DNA from 2 places in the Saccharibacillus brassicae genome. Region 1 is predicted to be linked to the other one. Evidence: predicted binding sites of a transcription regulator. Region 1 holds the regulator's gene; the other holds the start of a gene.
The links. Region 1 encodes LexA, which represses DNA repair genes until DNA is damaged. Its sites were predicted from a motif close to CGAACATATGTTCG; they were not measured.
Positions count from the first base shown of each region.

Region 2: the regulator LexA is predicted to act here: its motif matches at 3,642-3,655, upstream of FFV09_RS20695 (YolD-like family protein).

Region 1 covers NZ_CP041217.1:5,423,818-5,429,227, forward strand. Annotated here, with positions in the region: gene rnz (ribonuclease Z) at 1-282, opposite strand, end outside; gene FFV09_RS22685 (HAD family hydrolase) at 443-1,252, opposite strand; gene FFV09_RS22690 (hypothetical protein) at 1,316-1,846, opposite strand; gene FFV09_RS22695 (DUF896 domain-containing protein) at 1,998-2,201, opposite strand; gene FFV09_RS22700 (LysM peptidoglycan-binding domain-containing protein) at 2,348-2,749, opposite strand; gene lexA (transcriptional repressor LexA) at 3,052-3,678, shown strand; gene FFV09_RS23920 (hypothetical protein) at 3,831-4,007, shown strand; gene FFV09_RS22710 (hypothetical protein) at 3,949-4,341, opposite strand; gene FFV09_RS22715 (D-alanyl-D-alanine carboxypeptidase family protein) at 4,453-5,355, opposite strand.
Region 2 covers NZ_CP041217.1:4,949,885-4,955,294, forward strand. Annotated here, with positions in the region: gene FFV09_RS20680 (sigma-70 family RNA polymerase sigma factor) at 1-1,075, opposite strand, end outside; gene FFV09_RS20685 (acyltransferase family protein) at 1,352-2,371, shown strand; gene FFV09_RS20690 (LLM class flavin-dependent oxidoreductase) at 2,438-3,502, shown strand; gene FFV09_RS20695 (YolD-like family protein) at 3,749-4,000, shown strand; gene trhO (oxygen-dependent tRNA uridine(34) hydroxylase TrhO) at 4,451-5,332, opposite strand.

The sequences.
Region 1 (5,410 bases):
TTGAGGGCCGTATACGGTCAGCGGAGGCGAACCTTCCTGCGAGGAGCGGCTGGACAGCAGCCCCGGCAGGCCGAATACATGGTCGCCGTGCATATGCGTAATAAATATTTTTTCCAAACGGCTCAGCTTGAGCGGCGAATGCAAAATCTGGTGCTGGGTCGCTTCGCCGCAGTCGAACAGCCAGGACGAACGCCGTTCCTCCAGCATGCGGAGCGCGACGGAAGTGACGTTTCGCTGCGTGGTGGGCAGTCCCGCATTGGTCCCGAGAAAATAAAGTTCCACAGCCGCACTCCTCCTTTCTGCTTCCATATTCTAAATGATCATTACATACCCGAATACCGATCGGGGTAATCGTGACCGCCGGGCGGCGTCAGACTTGCAAACAGGCGAAAAAAAGCCCGCCCGCCGCAGCGGGCGGACGGAACACCGTATCGCCGATTTCTCAGGAAACGCGGATTCCGGCCAGCTGAGGCAGGTCGCGCAGGGATTCGATCTGATGCACAGGCACGATGCCGGAATGGGGCGGACGACCTCCGCGATTGATCCAGACCGACGGAATGCCCGTGTCCAGCGCTCCGCGGATATCCGTGCTCTGCTTGTCGCCGACCATCAGCGCTTCTTCCGGCTCCACGCCGAGCAGGCTCAGCGCATGGCGGAAAATCGCCGGATCGGGTTTGCCTTTGCCGAACGTACCGGAAATGACGATATGGTCGAAGTAAGGCACGAGCTGCGGAACGCCGTCGAGCTTCTCCTGCTGCAGCGACGGACAGCCGTTCGTCAGCAGCAGCAGCTTGACTTCGCCTTTGAGCGCGTCGAGCACTTCGTACGTTTCTTCATAGACGTGGGGACGGCTGCGGCGTTCGGCCGCGAACCTGTCGGACAACTCGAGCGCAAGCGCTTCGTCTTCGATGCCCAGATCCGCCAGCCCGAGGCGCCAAGCTTCTTTGCGGTACGCCGGAGCGATCTCCTGCAGCTTGCGGAATTCCGGCTGTTCGCCTTTGTCAAAATTCGCCCAGAGTCCTTCGAACGGATTGATGCCGATCATCTGGGTAAAAGGGTAGGTGTCGTAGCCGGCGTACAGTTCGCGTGCACGTCCGCGCACCGCTTCTTCGAACGCCTGCGCGTCGATTCCCGTGCGGCGAGCCGCTTCTTCGGCCACGGCCGCAAAAGATTCCCGAATGCTGCGCTCGTCCCAAAGCAGCGTATCGTCCAGATCGAAAATTACCGCTTTAACCTCATTGTTCACCGTCATGTGTCGTCCCCTCACTCTTCCTGTATGGTCTACTTCCCGGCAAAGCCCGATTCAACGGCTCGCTTACTTCTTCTCGACCGGAATCTGGTGCTGCTCGGCGAATTCCGTCACGCGCGCAGCAATCTCGTCCGTTTTGAACATTTTAAGGAAGCGCGAGAAAATCCAGTTGGCGCCTTTGCCTTTGGTTTCTACCGTGACGTAGCCTTTTTCGATCCGGAACTTGGCGATATCGCCGGCCATGATCGTGCGCTCGCGGTTGAAGCGAATCGTGCTCATCCGGTCTTTGCCGATACGCAGGAAAGGCCGGCGCAGGAACATGATGACCGCCAAGATGAGATACATTACGATGATGAACCAGTACGACGAGCCCGACGCTTCTTCGACGCCCGACATTTGGGCCGAAATCGTAATGGCCGTCAGGAAAAGGGCGATGACCAGCAGGAACACCGGGAACATATAGTTCCGGCCTTTGAACGTATCGAACGACTGGCTTGAAGTGCCCGACCCGCCGATTCGTTCCTGACCCGATTTTTGCCTGTACGTATTCGTTTTTTGCTGATTTTTGCGAACCTGTCTCTCCCACGAACGGGACATGCGTTTTCCCCCTTAAAATAAGTCACTCTATATATAAGAAAAACCCGCCGGTTCGCGGCACTCCCTTTTCCGCGAACCGGCGAGCCGTTTCCGTTCCGGTAAAGCGCTTGCGGAGCAGGTACGCGCTAGCGAGACCTCATCCGCAAAAAAATCAGTGCAGCTTCGAATCGCTGCCCGGCTCTTCTTCGTCGACCCATTTGATCGTATCGAGTTCCTGCCGGAAATTGCGCCGAACGTTGCCGAGATACACTTCGCGAAGCTGCGCGCGTTCCTGCGCTTCTTCTTCGGTCAAGCCTTCGGCTTTATGTTTACGGGCCAGTTCGTTGATCCGGCCTACCAAAATATCGATATCCATACGTAACCCCTCCTTAATCACCTTGCTTCTATATACTTTCACATGAAAAAAAGAGCTTGTCAAGGCGATAGCCCTGCAAGCTCCTGCGTTTGGATCAGGTGCGTCGATCGGCGTTCCCGCGCGCTTCGCAACCTGGCGAGCGACGATCAGAAATTCGGAAGAATCAGTTCGTCACCCGCGTGGATCTCGCTGCCGCTCAATCCGTTCTTCTGTTGGATGCCGGCGATAAAAATACGGGTGTCCGCGCCTGCCGGCTTGCGGCTCTCGGCGATCGACCACAGCGTATCGCCCGGCGAGACGATGACCGTGCTGACTTCCGCTGCCGGCTTGTCGTTTTGGAACGCGTGCACGACTCCGGTGCCCGCGAACAATCCGATCAGGACAAACAGCAGCAGACGCGCTTTGGCGGTCGTACTTCCGCTTCGCCGATAAGCGGGAAACTTCCGATTATGTAAAAAAGACAAGCTGGAAACGGGTCTGCCGCCGCGCGACTCGGTTGGCGTGCCGGCCGTCTCGTAAATGCTCTTATACGTCGTATATTTTGGCATCTTACACACTCTCCCAAACGTTTGTTCTGCCTTCTGTGAATTAATATAGCACGAACATACGTTTCAGGCAATAGTTTTTGGAACGCTTGTTCGGGAAAATTTGTTCCCCTTTTTATGCGGTCCAAAAAGCGAGCCCGAACGCCCGTTTGCAAAAAGAACGCTTACTTTCGAACTTACGTTTGTACGAACGGAAGTTCTATGCTATAATTTGCGCGTATAGCATTCGACCGTCTGTTCGCATGTTTCGGATGCTCATAACTTGAATGACACTACTATAGATTAATGGATGGGGTTGATACGATATGTCGAAGATATCCATACGCCAACAGGCCATTTTGGAATTTATCCGTACTGAAGTCAAATCCAAAGGGTACCCGCCTTCCGTTCGCGAGATTGGCGAAGCGGTAGGACTCGCTTCCAGCTCGACGGTACACGGACACCTGGACCGCCTGGAGAAAAAAGGGCTGATCCGCCGCGACCCGACAAAGCCTCGCGCGATCGAGCTGCTCGGTCTGGAAGAGTCGGATACGGGCAACCTGTTCGCCTCGACGATCCGGCGCGTTCCGGTCGTCGGCAAAGTCACGGCCGGCGTGCCGATCACGGCAACCGAGAACATCGAAGATTATTTCCCGCTTCCGCAGACGATGGTCGGCGACGATCAGGTGTTCATGCTGTCGGTCATCGGAGACAGCATGATCGAAGCCGGCATCAACAGCGGCGACTACGTCGTCGTACGCCAGCAGCAGACGGCCAATAACGGCGATATCGTGGTGGCGATGACCGAAGAAGACGAAGCGACGGTCAAAACGTTCTACAAGGAGAAGGATCATATTCGCCTTCAGCCGGAGAACCCGACTTACGAACCGCTTCGCTTGACACACGTGACGATTCTTGGCAAAGTCGTCGGTTTGTTCCGTAACTTCCATTGAGTCTGGGAGGATCATCCGACCTTTACCGCTCCAACTAGAAAACTCCCCCGAAATCGGAGGAGTTTTTTTGTGCGATATGGGCGGCTTGCGAATAAGAGTTTCCCGCTTAAGAGGTTCCCGTTCAAATTCCATCTCATTTAAGGAGGATCGTCATGGCCGATCTGATGACTGTTTCTTTTCTACTGTTCGCGGTATCCGCGGTGCTTGGCGGCATTGCCGTCTACCGCCGCCGCCCGCGGCAGGTTCGGATCTACTTCGGCGCGGCGCTGATCAGTCTGCTGCTTGTCTTCGCCGCTCTGGTGGCTCTGTCCCTGTCGGACGGCGCTTGACCGTCGAACCTGTCGGTTGAGGCAGCGCCCGCTGCGTCCGATTCCCGGGCGGGCGGGGCAGCTTGCGCGTGTCCGCCGCCGAAGTGCCGAATCTCGGCGGCGGCGTCTTCGGCCGTTCGTACGCTTTGCGCAGCAGCACGATATGCTGCATCGATGACTTGTCGAGCCAACGGATATAGGCGGCCTGTTCGAGATTGATCAGCGCAATCGTAACTTCGCGAAAAGCCCCGCCGCTGCGGCGGATCAATCGCGCCATCGACAACCAACGGAAAGCGCCCCAGCGATGACGGCGCAAAATGCCAAGAACTTTCAACTCCAGTCCATTCATGTCCACAAACACACCCTCCCGGCCCCTCGATCGAATCGCATCAGGCAGTTCCCTCACAACCGATCGGAACGTATGTTTGTATTATAAGCGAACACGCGTTCTTTTTCCACTCCAAATTCACAGCTTCGGGTAGACGTTCAGCGCGTCGAGGATATGGTAAGGCTTCGTCCACGGCGTTCCGTCCGCTCCCGCAGTGACGAGAATGTACGATCTGCCGTTTTTGACCGCAAGCGACGCCAGGCACAGCCCTGCCGCCCGGGTATAGCCCGTTTTGCCGCCCAAAATTTTGCCGCCTTTGAACTGCAGCGTCGGAGCGCTCTCGGACAGCGTGCTGCGCACGGTTAGTCCGTTCGGATGGCTGTTGGTCGCGCCGATCGCATGTTTCTCCGTCGTGATCAGTTTGCGGAACGTGGCGTTTTTGAGTCCGGCCCGCAGCAGGATCGACATGTCTTTGACGGTCGTATAATGGTTCGGATCGTGCAGACCGGTCACGTTGGCGAAATGTGTATGCGTCATGCCCAGCTTTTTCGCTTTTTGATTCATCTTTTTGACAAATGCCGCTTCCGACCCTGCCACCGCGTAGGCCAGTCCCATCGAAGCGTCCGCCCCGGAAGGCAGCATCGACCCGTAGAGCAGATCGATTCCTTTCACTTTTTCGCCCGGCAGGAAGCCGGCCATCGAAGCGCCTTCTTTTTTGAGCGCGGGAAAAATAGACGCCGGCAGCGTAATTTTCTTCTGTTTGTCCGGCAAGCCTTCGAGCGCCACGAGCACCGTCATCATCTTGGTCATTGAAGCGGGATAGACCTTTTGGTTGATATTTTTTTTCATCCGCATCTGCCCGTTGTTCAAATCGATCAGGATCGCGTTCGAACTGTAGAGGCCGCTCGTAAGATTCGACGCCGACAACAGCGACGACGCAGATCGCGAAGCGACACTCGTCTCCCCGGCAGGCGACGCCTGCGCCGGCTCGGCCGCAGCGGTGCTCCCTCCGATCGCAAGCGCCAGTACCGCCGACAACATCGCTCCTCGTTTGGAACGAACGGCACCCGATCGGCTCTTTTTATACGTAAACAGC
Region 2 (5,410 bases), 470 kb from region 1:
CGAATCCGGCGCGGTGCAGGTCGATCCAGAATCCCGAACGGGGCAGCGGCATTCCGGCGGCATGCTGGCTGAACGTGAAGAAGAGGCGGTCGCCGCGGTCTTCGGTCTCCGGGCCGTTGAACTGCTCGAACGCGTCGGGATAATGATCCCGCACGAAACGTTCGCCGATCTCCAGCAGTTCGTCCGGTTCCAGGCGTATCTGCCGGTCGGCTTCGTGGTACAGCCCGGGATCGGCCGCGTAATCGATCAGATCGCCGTCCGGCGTCAGCGTCACGGAGATGCCCGTATCGGTGCCCGGCTTCGTCCGGATGAACAGCAGTTCGCTTGCGGCGCCGTCGCGGGGGAACGCGTCTTCGATAAACGGAACCAGCTCGGATTCCGCGGCGGCGAAGTGCCGCCTGGTCAAAGCCTGGGCGCGTTCTCTCCATTGATGCAGCAGACTATGCAATTCCGATTCCAATTCCGATTCCAGTTCCATTTCCGTCTCCTCCCGTGCGGCGCGATCGTCTTCCAGCCGGGCCCGGACACGCCGGCGATCTTCGATCTCGCTTCGGTATTGTTTGCGCAGCAGCGTCAAGCCTTTGTGTTGATATGTCTTCACGGTGCCGAGCGGCAGTTCCAGCAGTTCGGCGATATCCGTCAATTTGAGATCGTGCATGTATTTCAACCGGATGACGGTGCGGTATTTGGGCGGCAGAATCGACAGCGCCTGCATCAGGTCGAGCCGCCGGTCGGTCTCTTCGCGCGGAGCGGCCAGCGTATTCGCTTCCGCTCCGCCCGTCGCTACCGTTCGGCGGCTGCTTTTGAGCAGGCTCAGCGAGACGTTAATAACGATACGAATCAGCCATGTGCGAAAATAGTTCGGGTGCTCCAGCGCGGGCAGCGCGGTAAAAGCGCGGCAGATCGCTTCCTGCACCGCGTCTTCGGCGTCGGCGGCGCTGCGCACGTAATAGCCGGCGACCCGCAGCATTTGGGCACGTTCGGCGACGATCAGCTCGGCGAACGCCGAGGCGTCGCCCCGGGCCGCCCGCCGAACGCGTTCGTCGAAAGCGGCCCGTGTGGCAGGGGAATTCAAAGGCATTCACTCCTTATTGGGATAGCGTTCACCGATTGGACAGCCGGGAACGGAAAAAGGTTTTGTCTTTTTTCGAAAAAAGAGATTTGCTCCCGCGAAAAAGCCGCCATTCACGATTGCGTCCGTCGAAGCAAGGGGATAAGCAACGGGCCGAAGCCGCGCGTCTGCGCCAACAAACGGTTCATGACCGAAAACGGCGGGTATAAGGACCCCAAGCAGCGAAAGCCGGTCCACCGTCGGCAGAACACTTCGCATGCTTGATGAAGGAGGGGCACCATGGCTCGACGCGACGCTTATTTCGACAACCTGAAAGTTCTGCTGATCGCGCTGGTCGCGGTCGGCCATCTGATTGAACCGCTCAGCGGCAGCGACCGTTTCCGTCCGCTGTACCTGTTCATCTATTCGTTCCATATTCCGCTGTTCGTGCTGATCTCGGGCTTTTTCTGCAAAAAGATCACGAGCGGCGATTACCGGATCAAAGTGGTCGGTTCGCTCATTGTGCCGTACCTGATTTTCGAAAGTTTGTATTCGCTGTTCGACTATTTCGTTATGGGCTCGCCGACGCTGCGGTTCTCGTATTTTACACCGTATTGGCTCATGTGGTTCATCTTCAGCATGATCATCTGGAAAATGCTGCTGCCTTACGCGGTCAAAATCCGCTGGGCGCTGCCGATTTCGCTTGCGATCGCGATTCTGGCCGGCTACGCGGCGGATGCGCAGTATTATGCGAGCATTTCGCGCACGATCGTCTTTTTCCCGTTTTTTCTGGCCGGCTATTATCTGGATAAAACGCATATCGACCGTCTGCGCACGCCTCTCCTCAAAGGGATCTCGGCGGCCGTGCTCGGTGCGTCGGCTTTCGTTATGGTAAACTATGGACAGGACTTCCGCGCCGAATGGTTCTACGGCAGCCTGCCGTACCGGGCGCTGGATCATCCCGAATGGAGCGCGGGCCTTTACCGGGTCGGCGCTTACGCGGCGGCGGTGCTGATCGGCGGAGCGGTGATGATTCTCATGACGGGCCGGAACGTTCCGGTGCTGTCCGCACTCGGCCGCAACACGCTGTACGCGTACCTGCTGCACGGTTTTCTCGTCAAAGGACTGATCGCTTCCGGCTTCTACGAGACGTACGGCGAAGCGTCGTGGATGCTGCTGCTCATTCCGCTCGGCGTTCTGCTGGCGGCGGCGCTGTCTTCCGACTTCGTGCGCGCGCGCCTCGGTTGGCTGCTTGAACCGAAGCTCGATCGCCTGTACAAAAAGCAAAGCTCCGACGGCGGCGCGGAAGCGCGGCGTTAAGACTGCGCTCCGCCCTCCGACGTCAACCTACACCCAGTCAAACTACACCCATAAGGAGAGATCGATATGAGTCAATCGCAAGAACCTGTTCGCGGAGCAGAAGACCGCAAAGTCCGGCAGATCGGGGATATCCCGATCTCCGTGCTCGATCTGTCCCAGATTCTCGAAGGGCAGACGGCGGCCGACGCGTTCCGCGACAGCCTGAATCTGGCGCAGCACGCCGAGAAATGGGGCTATCACCGCTACTGGGTCGCGGAACATCATAATATGCCGGGCGTCGCAAGCTCCGCCACGTCGGTCGTAATCGGCTATCTGGCCGCCGGCACGTCGACGATCCGGCTCGGCGCGGGCGGCATCATGCTGCCGAACCATGCGCCGCTCGTCATCGCCGAACAGTTCGGCACGCTGGAATCGATGTATCCGGGCCGGATCGACCTCGGTCTCGGCCGCGCGCCGGGCAGCGACCGCCGCACTTCGCTCGCGCTGCGGCGCGACCTCAACAGCGGGGAAGATTTCCCGGACCTGCTGGAAGAACTGCGCAGCTTTTTCGACGCTTCGAAGACGTCGTACCATGCGCCGATCCGCGCCGTGCCGGGCGAAGGGCTGGACATTCCGATCTGGCTGCTCGGCTCCAGCGATTTCAGCGCGCGCCTGGCCGCTTATCAGGGCCTTCCGTTCGCGTTCGCCGGGCATTTCTCGCCGGACTACCTCGACCGGGCGATCGAAGCGTACCGCAGCACGTTCCGTCCTTCCAAGACGCTGGATAAGCCGTACGTCATGCTGGGCGTATCGGTCATCGCCGCGGATACGCAGGAGAGAGCCGAATTCCTGTCGACGACGATGCAGCAGCAGGTCATCGCGCTGACCCGCGGCCGCCCGGGCAAAATCCAGCCGCCGGCCGACCTGTCCGCGCAGCTCGATCCGCTTGAGCTGTCCGCCGTGCGCAAGCGGATGGAATCTTCGATCGTCGGCGACCGCGAGACGGTCGAACGCCGCCTGCACCAGCTCATGGAGCGCACGCAGGCTGATGAGCTGATCGTGACGAGCGGCATCTACGATCACGCCGAACGGCTGCATTCGTACGAGATTTTGGCCGATATCGCCATTCCGGCAGGCCAGGCCGCGCTCTAATCCGTCTCCTGCTCTTTTACACACACGAACTTCTCCCCGATTCGATCGCTTCCGCAGATGCGCGTCCGTCTGCCCGATCGCGTCGGGGCTTTTTGTTTTCGCCCGCAAAACTTCATTTTTCCCGCCCGAATTCCGATTAAGAACATATGTACGTAAATTGTTCAATCAATTTCGCTTTTTGACGCGATTTTGACAAATAAAGATGGTATAATTAACAAATCACGCGCAAGGCAAGGAGGAAGCGGTTTGGCAAAAGGAAAAGTAGCAAAGCGGCCGACCCGCGACGAGTTTGTTCTGGAAGAAATAGGGAATCAACTGACTGAGGCCTACCAGGAGAAATCCGTTGTGGAATTGACGGTCTGGGGAGTAACGGAAGCGGTTCGGGGTTTGATCGTCAAGATGGACCCGAGAACCGGAAGAGTACACGTCGAGCAAGGCGAAGAGACCCGCAAAGTCCCTTTCATGGACATCATGGCCGTGAACTATCCGCGCGATTGACGAACGTTTCGTCACGCAGCGTCCCTGCACCGCGGAAGAACAGGTCTTAGGAAATAAAAAAAGCTCTGCCCGAGCGTCTCACTTCTCGGATAGAGCCTTTTTTCTGAGCGTTGGCCGCAGCCTGCGCTTTTTACGTTTATTGCGATTTCCCTTGCGTCGGGCAGCGCCCGCGCCGTCTTTTTGCGGAGGCGCAGTTAGAGGATCCTCAAGTCGGATTGTCCAACGGCTTGACGTTTTCTTTTTCTCCACAACAAAAGTGAGGCGGGTGCGTATACGTAGCGGAGGGGCGGGGGAAGATTGAGAAGCGGAGCGTTCGCATTTAAAATCGTTTTTCCCACCTTAAACTTGTCCAATTCAATAAGAGGAAAATCGATTTTAACGGCGATCGAAAGCTCCCCCGCCCCGCAGCGTCTTCAACGTAACGTATACAACTCGCACCCGAGAAACTTTTTACACCGCCGCTACGGACTCTTTGCACTCGTCCGAGCAGTAATGGCTGTGTTCGTCGGCGCACGATTCGCACACCAGATGCTGGAGGTTGCAGACCGGGCAGTTGACGTACACGTCGGTCGGCTCGTCGCAGTGGTAACATCTGCCGACGATGCTCGGGTCCACCTGGTTGATCGGGACCGAGATGCGTTCGTCGAACACGTAACATTTGCCGTCGAACAGATCGCCCCGGACTTCTTCGTCCTTGCCGTAGGAGACGATGCCGCCTTCGAGCTGCGCGACGTCCGCAAAGCCTTCTTCGAGCATGAAGCCGGTCAACTTTTCGCAGCGGATGCCGCCCGTGCAGTAGGTCAGAATCGTTTTGTCTTTGTGCTCGGCCATGTTTTCGCGAATCCATTCCGGGAACTCGCGGAACGAATCGATATTCGGGCGTATCGCGTTGCGGAAATGGCCCAGATCGTATTCGTAGTCGGTCCGGCCGTCGAGCACGATCACGTCGTCGCGCTGAAGCTGTTCGTGAAATTGTTTGGGGGACAGGCGCTTGCCGGACGTTACGTTCGGGTCAAGCTCTTTGTCGTAGCGGAACGTGACCAATTCTTCTTTGTAGCGGACGAACAATTTTTTGAACGCATGATTTTCCGATTCGTCGATTTTGAACACGGTACCTTCGAAGCGGGCATCGGCCAGCAGGTCCTGCATATACTGCTCGGTCTGCTCGTGCGTGCCGGACAGCGTGCCGTTGATGCCTTCGCCGGCGATAAGGATCCGTCCTTTGACGCCGAGGTCTTTGCAGTATTGCAGATGCGCGGCCGCAAACTCTTCCGGTTGGTCGATTTGAACGAATTTATAGAAAAGCAAAATGCGGTAAGTTGGGTTTTCCATTTATGATCACCTGGGATTTCATTGATTTTTGCCGCCGCTTCCTGTAGGATGCTTGCGTGCAACTTAAAATTTTAGACG